Regions from separate parts of the Saccharopolyspora sp. CA-218241 genome, predicted to be linked through region 1. Evidence: riboswitches for the same ligand, from Rfam matches in the RefSeq annotation. Region 1 holds a riboswitch; the other holds the start of a gene.
The links. A riboswitch is a leader RNA that binds a small molecule or an ion and turns the genes downstream of it on or off. The one in region 1 is predicted to bind cobalamin.

Region 1 (5,886 bases):
GGTACGTTCGACGGCGCACTCGCGCTGTCCAGCCCGGACGGCGGTCCCACCCGAGCGACCTTGGAGATCCCGTGCGCGTCGTCCTCGCCGAAGACCTCTTCCTCCTCCGGGACGGCCTGAGCGCGCTGCTCACCGCGCACGGCTTCGACCTCGTCGCGGCGGTGGAGACCGGCCCCGAACTCCAGGCCGCGCTGTTCGACCACCGCCCCGACGTCGCCGTCGTCGACGTCCGGCTGCCGCCCACCAAGACCGACGAAGGGTTGCAGGCCGCGCTGGTCGCCCGCCGCGCGATCCCCGGCCTGCCGGTGCTCGTGCTCTCCCAGCACGTCGAGCAGCTCTACGCCCGCGAGCTCCTCGCCGACGGCGCGGGCGCCGTCGGTTACCTGCTCAAGGAGCGGGTGTTCAACGCCGAGCAGTTCGTCGACGCGGTCCGCCGGGTCGCCGCGGGCGGCACGGCGATGGACCCCGAGGTCATCTCGGCCCTGGTCGCCCGCCGCGCCGCCCCGCTCCAGGACCTCACCGACCGGGAGCGCGGCGTCCTGGCCCTGATGGCGGAGGGTTGCTCCAACGCCGCCATCGCGCAGCGCCTCGTGGTGAGCGAGGGGGCGGTGGGCAAGTACATCGCGAGCATCTTCGGCAAGCTCGGGCTCGCGCAGGAACCGGAGACCAACAGGCGGGTCCTGGCGGTCCTGGAATACCTCGAGCGCTGACCTCGCGACCCTGGTGAGGGGCGCCTTCATCCGACATAGCCGGATGAAGGCGCCCCTCACTCGGCACCCTCCCGGGTGAGGTGGGCGTCCTCGGGCCGGGTGCGTGATCGAATTCACGGGGTTTGACCTGGGGTGCTCGGCAGGTCAGGATACGTCGGCTGGCAGTGCAGGAACCCGGTGCGAATCCGGGGCGGTCCCGCCACTGTGACCGGGGAGCGGACCCCACCGATGGCCACGGCCGCAAGGCTGGAAGGCCGGGGACACCGCGTCGATCCGGGAGTCAGGACACTGCGCGCCGGCCCCGCGTCGCGCCGCGGCGCGCGGACACCCCACCCCGGGCGGGAGAACCCAGGAGGTCGGGCTCCCATGCGGGATGCCGGAACGCGGTCGCCGACGGCGGCCCGCGCGCTCCGCTGCGGCCGTCGCTCCCCGTCCGGCCGGAGTCGAGGAGCCGGAGCGAGCATGACCACGTTCGACCCGCCACCGCGGCGGGTGCACCCGATCGAGATCGAGTCGTACCGGATCATGCGGGAGCGCGCCGATTTCGGGCACTTCGCCCCGCTGACCCGCGCCGTGGTGGAGCGCGTCGTGCACACCACGGCGGACCCGAGCTGGACCGGCGAGGTGGTCACCACCGAGGACGCGGTGCGCGCCGGGCGGCGGGCGCTGCTCGACGGCGCCGCGCTGATCACCGACGTGCGCATGGTGGCGGTGGGCATCACGTCCCGGGAACCGCTGGTCGCGTTGGACCTCCCCGGGGTCGCCGCCGAGGACGGGCTCACCCGGTCGGCCGCGGGCATCCGGGCCGCCGCCGAACGCCATCCCGACGGCGCGGTGTGGGCGATCGGCAACGCCCCGACCGCGCTGGCCGAACTGCTGCGGCTCGCCGAGGCGGGCGCGGTGCGACCCGCGCTCGTCGTCGGCGTGCCGGTGGGCTTCGTCGGCGCCGTGGCCGCCAAGGCGGCGTTGCGGCGCAGCGGACTCCCCGGGGTGAGCACGCTGACCGAACGCGGCGGTGCGGCGATCGCCGCCGCCGCCGTCAACGCCCTGCTGTACTGGCGGGAGAACCAGGAGGAGGACCGGTGACCGCACCGCAGCCGCTGCTGATCGTGGGCCACGGGACGGTGGACGACGGCGGGGTCGAGGAGTTCCGCGCGTTCATCGACCGGGTGCGCGGCCGGATGGCCCCCGCCGGGATCGACGTCGCGGGCGGCTTCATCGAGCTGTCCGCACCGGCCGTCACCGAGGCGTGGGGCGAGCTCGCCGCGCGCGGCCACCGCACCATGGCGGCGGTTCCGCTGGTGCTGGTCGCCGCCGGGCACGGCAAGGGCGACATCCCCGCCGCGCTGGAGCGGGAGGTCCGCCGCCACCCGGGCACGTCGTTCGCCTTCGGCCGCCCGATGGGCCCGCACCCGGTGCTGCTGGACCTGCTGGCCGAGCGGATCGCCGCGGTGGTGCCGCGCGAGGAGTGGGCGGACACGGCCGTGGTGCTGGTCGGCCGGGGCTCCACCGACCCGGACGCCAACGCCGAGGTGTGCAAGGTCTCCCGGCTCTTGCAGGAGACCTGCGGTTTCGACACGGTCGAGACCGCGTTCGTCTCGCTGGCACCGCCGGACGTCGCGGCCGGGCTGGAACGGGCCCGCCGCCTCGGCGCGCGGAAGGTCGTGGTGGCGCCCTACTTCCTGTTCGACGGGGTGCTGCCGCAGCGCGTGGCCCGACAGGCCCGGGAGTACGCCCGCGCGGCACCGGACATCGACGTCCACGTCTCCGGTTACCTCGGTGACACCGACGCCCTGGCCGAGCTCGTCGTCGAGCGCTACCACGAGGCGCTGCACGGCGAGATCCGGATGAACTGCGACACCTGCGCCTACCGGGTGCTGCTGCCGGGCTTCGAGGACAAGCTGGGTGCGCCGCAGACGCCGCACCACCACCCCGACGATCCGACCGGGCACGGTCACGGACACGGACACGCACATGGACACTCCCGCTAACCCGCCCGCCGAGCACCACTACCTCGCCGGACTCGACCTCGCCGGACGCCGGGTCGTGGTGGTCGGCGCGGGAACCGTCGCGCAGCGCCGGCTGCCCCGCCTGGTCGGCGCCGGTGCCGCCGTCGAGGTGATCGCCCCCGAGGCCACCCCCGCGGTGGAGGCGCTCGCCGACGCCGGCGAGATCACCTGGACCCGGCGCGGCTACCGCGACGGCGATTTGGACGGCGCCTGGTACGCGGTGGCCGCCGCCTCCCCCGACGAGGTCAACGCCGCGGTGGGCGCCGAGGCCGAGCGGCGGCGGGTGTTCTGCGTGCGCTCCGACCGGGCGGTGTCCGGCAGCGCGGTGACCCCCGCGGTCGCCGAGCACGACGGGCTGCTGCTCGGGGTGCTCGCCGGCGGATTCCCCCGGCGCAGCGTGGCGGTGCGCGATGCGCTGCTGGAGGCGTTGCAGTCCGGTGTGGTCGACGAGCACGCCGACGCCCCGGCGCCCGGGGTGGTGCTGGTCGGCGGCGGTCCGGGCGCGCCGGACCTGATCACGGTGCGCGGCAGGCGGCTGCTGGCCAAGGCCGACCTGGTGGTCACCGACCACCTCGCCCCCCGCGAGCTGCTGGAGGAGCTGGGCCCGCACGTCGAGGTGGTGGACGCCTCGAAGATCCCGTACGGCCGGGCGGCGAACCAGGACGTGATCAACCGGACGCTGATCGACGGCGTCCGCGCGGGGCGGTTCGTGGTCCGGCTCAAGGGCGGCGACCCCTACGTGTTCGGCCGGGGCTTCGAGGAGCTGCTGGCCTGCGCCGAGGCGGGCGTGCCGGTGACGGTGGTGCCGGGGATCACCAGCGCCTTCTCGGTGCCCGCGGTGGCCGACGTGCCGGTGACGCACCGCGGGGTGGCGCACGAGGTGGTCGTCGTCTCCGGGCACGTCGCACCCGACGACGAGCGCTCGCTGGTGGACTGGCCCTCGCTCGCCCGGCTGCGCGGCACCCTGGTGCTGCTGATGGCGGTGCAGCGCATCGAGTCCTTCGCCGAGGTCCTGATCGAGCACGGCCGCCCCGCCGACACCCCGGTCGCCGTGGTGCAGGAGGGCACGACCGCGACGCAGCGCTCGCTGCGCACCACGCTGGACCGGGTCGGGGCCGACGTGCGGGAGCAGGGCGTCCAACCGCCGGCGGTGGTGGTCATCGGCCCGGTCGCCGGGCTGAAGGACTGACGCGCGCGGGTGGGTCCGGACGGCCGGACCCACCCGCGCGGTTCAGCCCAGGTTCGCCTCCTCGGCGAGCAGCGCCGCCAGTTCGGTCGCGTCGGCCCCGGCGAACCCGGCGCGGTGGAACCACGCGGTGATGTTGTCCGCGTCCCGCGCCAGGTAGTCGAGGCCCTGCGGATTGGCGGCGAGGTCCACCGCCTGCGGCAGGTCGATCAGCACCAGCCGGTCGCGGTGCACCAGCACGTTGTAGGCGGACAGGTCGCCGTGGGCGTAGCCCTGCCCGGCCAGGACGGCCAGCGCGTCGACCAGCTGCTCCCACAGCTGCGCCAGTTCGGCGCGGTCCGGGCGCAGCGCGGCCAGCCGGGGCGCCGCGGTGCCGTCGGCCTCGCCGATGAACTCCTGGAGCACCTCGCCGCCGACCCGCTGCACCGGGTAGGGCACCGGCGCGCCCGCCCGCCACAGCGCGCCGAGCATCCGGAACTCCGCGACCGCCCACTGCTGGGCGATCATGCCGCGGCCGAACGCGGTGCGGTGCTCGATCGCCCGCATCTCCCGGGACCGGCGCATCCGCCGCCCCTCCAGGTACCCGGCGTCGCGGTGGAACAGGCGGTGGTCGCCGTCGCGGTAGCGCTTGGCGGCCAGCAGGCAGGACTCCCCGCCGGGCAGCGACCGCCGCAGCAGGTGGACGTCGGCCTCCTTGCCGGTCTTGAGCACGCCGAGCTCGTGGTCCACCGCGGCGAGGGCGGTGACCACCCAGTCCGGGTGCGGTTCGGGGCCGCGCTCGCCGGTGTCCCAGGTGGACCAGCGGTCGGCGTCCTCGGGCAGGCCGAGCGGTTCGGGTTCCTCCCGCAGCGCGGCGAGGCGGTCCTTCTCCTCCTCGGTGAGCCTGCCGCGGCGCACCGGTTCGTCGTCGAAGGCGCGGCGTCGCGGGCGCTTCCGTCGCTCGTCGGGGAAGTGGTCGTCGTAGTAGTGCTCGTAGTCGTCGAGCGAAGGCACTTGGGGTGCTCCTCGGGATGGCCTCCCGCCGGCGCACCCGAGGGCGTCAGGGCAGCGAGCGGGAGGAGTTCGGGCCTGGACCGGACGTGGCGCGGTGGAACGCACCGCTGCGAACAACGACCTCCACGGCACACCTCCTCTCCGCTCGCGCGCAGCCCCGGATCGGGCGCCAGGACAGTGTGCGCGGGCCCGAACCGGACGCGCAACGCATTTTCCGGCGCCCGCACCGCCCCGCTGTGCGCGGCCTCAGACGACCACGCACAGCGCGCGCTCGCCCTCGCGCTCCACCCGCATCCCGGCGGCCTCGGCCACCGCGAGCACGTCGTCCACGCCGGACGGTTCGTCCGGGGCCTGGGCCAGCGCGCGGGCCAGCGCGCCCTTGTGCGCCTTGTTGTGGTGGCTGACGACCTTGCGGTGGCCCGCGGCGTCCTCGGACAGCACCCGCACCGCGACGGCGCCGGGCACCTTCGCCAGCGCCGCGTAGGCGCCCGAACGCAGGTCCACCACCAGCTCGTCGACCGCCAGCACCGGTTCCAGCACCGGCCGCCAGACCGAGCGCAAGGTGCCCAGGCCGGGCAGCGAGCCGCCGCCGGACAGCCGGTAGGCGGGGATGCGGTCGACGCCCCGCACCAGGCCGAACAGGGCCGAGGCCACCGCGAGCCGGTCGTCGGCCTGCTTGCGCTCGGCCGGGGTGAGCGAGCCGACGTCCAGCGCGTCGTAGAGCACGCCGGTGTAGCGCTCCAGCGCCGGGGCGGTGGGCGCGGTCCGCAGCGCCGCGTTGCGCTCGACCTCCTCGGCCTGCCGCTCGGACAACCCCAGCACCGACAGGCTGGCGGGCACGTCGGCGGCGAGCGCGGTGAGCGCGTCGACCACGGTGCGCCGGGTCGGGTTCAGCTCCGGGTGGGACAGCGAACCCAGGTCCAGCGGCGCCCCCGCGCCGCCCGTCGACTTGGTTTCGGAAGGAGGAAGCAGCACCAGCACGATTCCA
Region 2 (5,886 bases), 2.5 Mb from region 1:
AGCTCTCCGCCAGCAGCCACATGCCGTGCAGGAAGACCACGGGCGGGCGACGGGACCGGTTGGCGCGGTCGATCTCGTCCTGCTCCCGCCGGGTCAGCTCGCGAACGGGGGTCACCGTCATGCGGCCGCCTCCTGCGATCGCGCCGGGATATGGGTCGGCTCGAGGCTAGGGACGCGGCGGAGCCGCTGAACAGGGACCGAAGACCCTGGTGCGGCGCTCAGGTGTCCCGGACGTGCAGCACCGCGGGCCACGGCCGGGCGGCCGCGTCGGGGTCCCACCGCCCCCGGATGGCCGCCAGCACGGCGCGCCCCAGGTCCGCCCCCGGGGCGTCCAGATCGATCTCCGCCGAGGTCAGCCGGGGACGCAGCATCTCGCAGAACGGAGCGTTGTCCGCCCCGACCAGCGCGAGGTCACCGGGGACCCGCACGCCCCGGTCCAGCAGGGCGCCCAGCAGCAGCCCGGCGTGGTCGTCGGTGCAGGCGAACACGCCGTCGGGCGGATCGTCCCCGGCGACGGTGCGGGTCAGCCGGTCGGCGGAGTCGCGGCGCAGCCCCATCCGCACCACCTCCAGCCGCATCCCGGTGCGGGCGGCCACCCGTTCGAACCCCGCCACCCGGTGCGCCACGAGCTGCCGGTCGCCCTTGGCCTTCGGCACCACCACGAGCACCCGGCGGCAGCCGCGCTCGGCGAGGTGCTCGGCGGCGACCTCGCCCAGCCGGGAGTCGTCGATCACCAGCGTCGGCACCGCCGGGACGGGTTGGGTCGCGATGCCGATCGGCACCACCCCCGCGCGGCGGAGCAGCTCGGCACCGCCCTTGGTGAACCGGTCGGCGTGGGCGATCACCGCCGCCGGTCGCAACGCCGCCCAGGACCGCGCCGCCGCCATCCCCTTCAGCTCGGTGTCGCGGTGCAGGACCATCGTGTAGCCCGCTTCGCCGAGCTCGACGGCGAGCCGGTCCAGCCCCGCGGTGGCCAGTCGCGCGAGGGTCATCCGCTCGCCGCCCAGGTGGCCGATGACCAGCTCGTGCCCGGTCGTCCGGCGGCCGCCGGGCGGGACGTAGCCGAGCTCGCGGGCGACGGCCCGCACCTCGGCCCAGGTCTCGGGCCCGATCCGCTCGTCGACGAGCCCGTTGAGCACGTACGACACCGTCGCCCGGGACACCCCGGCCAGCGCCGCCACGTCAGCCGCGGTCGGCCCGGTCCGCTCGTCCTCTCGCCCGCCAGCCGTCATCCGTGCCATCCTCCCAGGTCCCGGGGCGCGAGCACCGCCGTTCGCGGGATCATATCCCCCACCCGGCCGCTGGTGTCTACTGTGGACATGAGGTGATGTGCCAGAATGGTCGTGTGGACGATGCCACCACCGAGCGGTACCTGGCCCGGATCGGGATCGAGGCGGTCGGGCCGCCCGACGCGACGACCCTGCACGCGCTCCAGTCCGGGCACCTGACCTCGGTGCCGTTCGAGAACCTCGACATCCACCTCGGCGAGCTGGTCGAGCTGACCGAGGAGCACCTGGTCGACAAGATCGTGCGGCGCCGCCGGGGCGGCTTCTGCTACGAGCTCAACGGGCTGTTCGCGGCGCTGCTGACCGCGCTCGGCTACCGGGTGGAACTGCTCGCCGCGCGGGTCTTCGCCACCCCCGAGCAGCCGGGTCCGCCGATGGACCACCTGGCGCTGCGGGTCGACCTCGACGAGCCGTGGCTGGTCGACGTCGGCTTCGGCCGCAACCCCGTGCACCCGCTGCGGATGGCGAGCACCGGCGAGCAGCCCGACCCGGAAGGCTCGTTCGCCCTCCGCCCGGTCGACGCGGCGTCCGGCGACCTGGACCTGCTGCGCGACGGCGAGCCGCAGTACCGGCTGGAGCCCCGCCCCCGCGCGCTGCGCGACTTCGAGCCCACCTGCTGGTACCAGCAGACCTCGCCGCGCTCGCCGTTCACCCGCGGTCCGACCTGCTCGCTGCGCACCGGAGCGGGCCGGGTCACCCTCAGCGGAACACGACTGGTCCGCACCGAGCACGGCGAGCGCACCGAGCGGACCCTCACCGAGGACGAAGCGCTGGCGACCTACCGCGAGGTGTTCGGGATGCCCCTCGACCGGCTCCCCGCCGACCCGGCGCAGCGCTGAGCGGACGTCCACTGCGGGGGCCCACCGGTCCGTCCGGCTCGGCGGCGGGCGGGCGCCCGCGCGACGGTGTGTCCGGGATCTCACCGCGGCGGCGCGGCGGATCGAAAGGCGACGTCAACGGGCGCCGCGCCCGGCGCGCGGGGACGCTCGTGGCGGCGGGCGCCCTTGCCAACGCGAGGTCGGCGGCTAGCCTGATCCGTGCTGGTGGTTCGGCCGCCTCCGCCCGACCGGGCGGGAGCGGCCGAGGCAAGAGGGAACCCGGTGCGAATCCGGGACTGCCCCGCAGCGGTGAACGGGAACCAACGCCGTCCCCGGTCCACGACCGGGATCAGCACTGGGCCACCAGGCCCGGGAAGCGACGGCCAGTAGGAATCCCCGGCGACGCCGGGAAGCGCCCGTGAGTCCGAAGACCTGCCACCGGTGCGCGCGCCGGAGCGGTGCGCGCTGTTCGAGGCCCCGAGGGAGGGCCTGCCGGACGCCCGCGCGGCAGCTCGTCGCGCCGTCGCGCCCTGCGCTCTCCCGGTCTCGGACTCCTGTCGTCGAGCTCGCGAGGAGAGAGCGTTGACAACCACGATCGGTTCCACCGTGCTGGGCTACCCCCGGATCGGCCCCGACCGGGAGCTCAAACGAGCCTTGGAACGCTACTGGGCCGGGCGGATCGGCGAGCCGGAACTCCGGGAGGTCGCCCGCGGCCTGCGGGTGGACACGTGGCGCTCGCTGCACGAGGCCGGACTGAATTCGGTGCCGGGCAACACGTTCTCGTACTACGACCAGGTGCTCGACACCGCGGTCGTCTTCGGTGCGGTACCCGAACGGTTCACCGCGCTCGGGCTGAGCCCGCTGGACACCTACTTCGCGATGGCGCGCGGGGTGGAGTCCACGCCGCCGCTGGAGATGACCAAGTGGTTCGACACCAACTACCACTACCTCGTCCCGGAAATCGGCCCGGACACGCGGTTCTCGCTGTCCGACCAGTCCCCTGTGGACCAGTACCAGGAAGCCCTGGAAGCGGGCGTGACCACCCGTCCGGTGCTGGTCGGGCCACTGACCTTCCTGCTGCTGTCCAAATCGGACGACCAGGCGCCGGAGTCGTTCCGCCCGCTGGACCGGCTCGACGACCTGCTGACCGCCTACGCCGAGCTGCTCGGTGAGCTGCACCGCGCGGGCGCGGAGTGGGTGCAGCTCGACGAGCCCGCCTTCGCCGCCGACCGCTCCCCCGCCGAGCTGGCCGCGCTGCGCGCCGCCTACCGGCGCCTGGGCGAGCTGACCGAGCGGCCGAAGATCCTGGCGGCCGGCTACTTCGGCGATCTGGGCGAGGCGCTCGGCGAGCTGGCCGCCACCCCGGTCGAGGCGCTGGCGGTGGACCTGGTCGCCGGGCGGTCGGCGCTGGACCGGCTCCCGTCGGTGCGCGGCCTGGCGGACAAGGCGCTGGTCGCCGGACTGGTCGACGGCCGCAACGTCTGGCGCACCGACCTGGACGGCGCGCTGTCCACCGCCGCGACCCTGCTGGGCCTGGCGGGCGAGGTCGCGGTCGGCACGTCCTGCTCGCTGCTGCACGTGCCCTACGACGTCGAGGCCGAGACCGCCTTGGACGCGCGGGTGGCGTCCTGGCTGGCCTTCGCGCGGCAGAAGGTCGACGAGGTCGTGGTCCTCGGCCGGGCGCTGCGCGACGGGCGCGAGGTGGTGGCCGACGAGCTCGCCGCCGCCCGGCGCGCGGTCGCCGACCGGGCCGGTGCCGACTCGGTGCGCGACAACCGGGTCCGGGCCCGGCTGGACTCGCTGCGCCCGGAGCACGCGCGGCGCGGTGACTACGCCGGGCGGCAGGAGGCCCAGCAGCGGTCGTTGCGGTTGCCGCCGCTGCCGAGCACCACGATCGGTTCCTTCCCGCAGACCACCGACGTCCGCAAGGCGCGCGCGGCGCTGCGCGCCGGACGCATCGACCCGGCGACCTACCAGCAGCGGATGCGCGACGAGATCGAGCGGGTGATCCGGGTGCAGGAGCGGCTCGGCCTCGACGTGCTGGTGCACGGCGAACCCGAGCGCAACGACATGGTGCAGTACTTCTCCGAGCACCTCGACGGGTTCGCCAGCACCGAATTCGGCTGGGTGCAGTCCTACGGGTCGCGGTGCGTGCGCCCGCCGATCCTCTACGGCGACGTCTCCCGCCCCGCCCCGATGACCGTGGAGTGGGCCACCTACGCCCAGAAGCTCACCGAGAAGCCGGTCAAGGGGATGCTCACCGGACCGGTCACCATCCTGGCGTGGTCGTTCGTCCGCGACGACCAGCCGCTGGCCACCACCGCCGACCAGGTCGCCCTGGCCATCCGCGACGAGGTGGCCGACCTGGAGGCCGCGGGCATCCGGGTGGTCCAGGTGGACGAGCCCGCCCTGCGCGAGCTGCTGCCGCTGCGCGAGGCGGACCGGCCCGGGTACCTGGACTGGGCGGTGACGTCCTTCCGGCTGGCCACGTCCGGCATCGCCGACTCCACCCAGATCCACACGCACCTGTGCTACTCCGAGTTCGGCGACGTGATCGACGCGATCGTGGCGCTGGACGCCGACGTCACCAGCATCGAGGCGGCCCGTTCCCGGATGGAGGTGCTCGACGACCTCAACGCGGTCGGCTTCGCCCGGGGCGTCGGCCCGGGCGTCTACGACATCCACTCGCCGCGGGTCCCGACCGCGGCGGAGGTCACCGACCTGCTGACGGCCGCGCTGGCCGCGGTGCCCGCCGAACGCCTGTGGGTCAACCCCGACTGCGGGCTCAAGACGCGGGGCTACACCGAGGTGGAGCAGGCGCTGGAGAACGTGATCATCGCGACCGCCGGGATCCGTCCGTCGCTGCGCTGATCACTCCCGTCGCGGGCGGGGCCGCCTCCCCCACCACTCGGCGGCCTCGCCCGCGACGGCTCAGCCGCGGCCGATGAAGGGCATCGCGGTCGCGGTGACGGTGAGGAACTGGACGTTGGCCGACAGCGGGAGCCCGGCCATGTAGAGCACGGCCTCGGCGACGTGCCGGACGTCGAAGGTCGGCTCGGCGCGGACCGTCCCATCGGCCTGCGGGATGCCCTCGGCCATCCGGGTGGTCATCTCGGTGGCGGCGTTGCCGATGTCGATCTGCCCGCAGGCGATGTCGTGCTCCCGGCCGTCCAGCGAGATCGACTTGGTCAGCCCGGTGATCGCGTGCTTGGTGCTGGTGTAGCCGACGCTGCGCGGGCGCGGGCTGTGCGCGGAGATCGACCCGTTGTTGATGATCCGGCCGCCGCGGGGCCGCTGGTCGCGCATCACTCGGAAGGCGTGGTGCGCGCAGAGGAACGAGCCGGTCAGGTTCACCCCGACGACGCGCGCCCAGTCCGCCGGGTCCACGTCGCCGACCGAACCCGGCGCCCCGGACATCCCCGCGTTGTTGACCAGCAGGTCCAGCCGCCCGCAGCGCTCGCGCACGGCGTCGAACAGCGCCGCGACCGATTCCTCGTCGGCGACGTCGGTGGGCACCACCAGCGCTCCCGGCCGCCGACCCGCCGTCTCGTCCAGCTTCTCGGCCCGGCGCCCGGCCAGCACCACCCGGTAGCCCGCCGCCAGCAGCGCGCGGGCGATCGCCCGCCCCACCCCGGAACCCGCTCCGGTCACCACGGCCACTCGCACGTCGTCCATCGGACCTCCCGCTCCCGCGCTCGCCTCGCGTGCCGTCTGCGTTGATACCCCGAACGGGCCGCGTTCGGCCATCCCGGCACCGGGCTATGGTGGGGGTTCCCACCCGG

Region 2: it holds a riboswitch for cobalamin, as region 1 does, so the genes downstream of both, metE (5-methyltetrahydropteroyltriglutamate--homocysteine S-methyltransferase) here and ACQP0T_RS21530 (precorrin-8X methylmutase) in region 1, are expected to answer to the same signal.

Annotation. Positions count from the first base shown of each region.
Region 1 covers NZ_CP191860.1:4,521,628-4,527,513, reverse strand. The annotation lists gene ACQP0T_RS21540 (sensor histidine kinase) at 1-120, shown strand, start outside; gene ACQP0T_RS21535 (response regulator transcription factor) at 72-710, shown strand; cobalamin riboswitch at 878-1,001, shown strand; gene ACQP0T_RS21530 (precorrin-8X methylmutase) at 1,173-1,796, shown strand; gene ACQP0T_RS21525 (sirohydrochlorin chelatase) at 1,793-2,701, shown strand; gene cobA (uroporphyrinogen-III C-methyltransferase) at 2,685-3,908, shown strand; gene ACQP0T_RS21515 (serine protein kinase RIO) at 3,951-4,898, opposite strand; gene yaaA (peroxide stress protein YaaA) at 5,145-5,879, opposite strand.
Region 2 covers NZ_CP191860.1:2,041,174-2,047,059, reverse strand. The annotation lists gene ACQP0T_RS09990 (alpha/beta fold hydrolase) at 1-121, opposite strand, end outside; gene ACQP0T_RS09985 (LacI family DNA-binding transcriptional regulator) at 219-1,232, opposite strand; gene ACQP0T_RS09980 (arylamine N-acetyltransferase family protein) at 1,346-2,125, shown strand; cobalamin riboswitch at 2,314-2,558, shown strand; gene metE (5-methyltetrahydropteroyltriglutamate--homocysteine S-methyltransferase) at 2,687-4,975, shown strand; gene ACQP0T_RS09970 (SDR family oxidoreductase) at 5,036-5,779, opposite strand.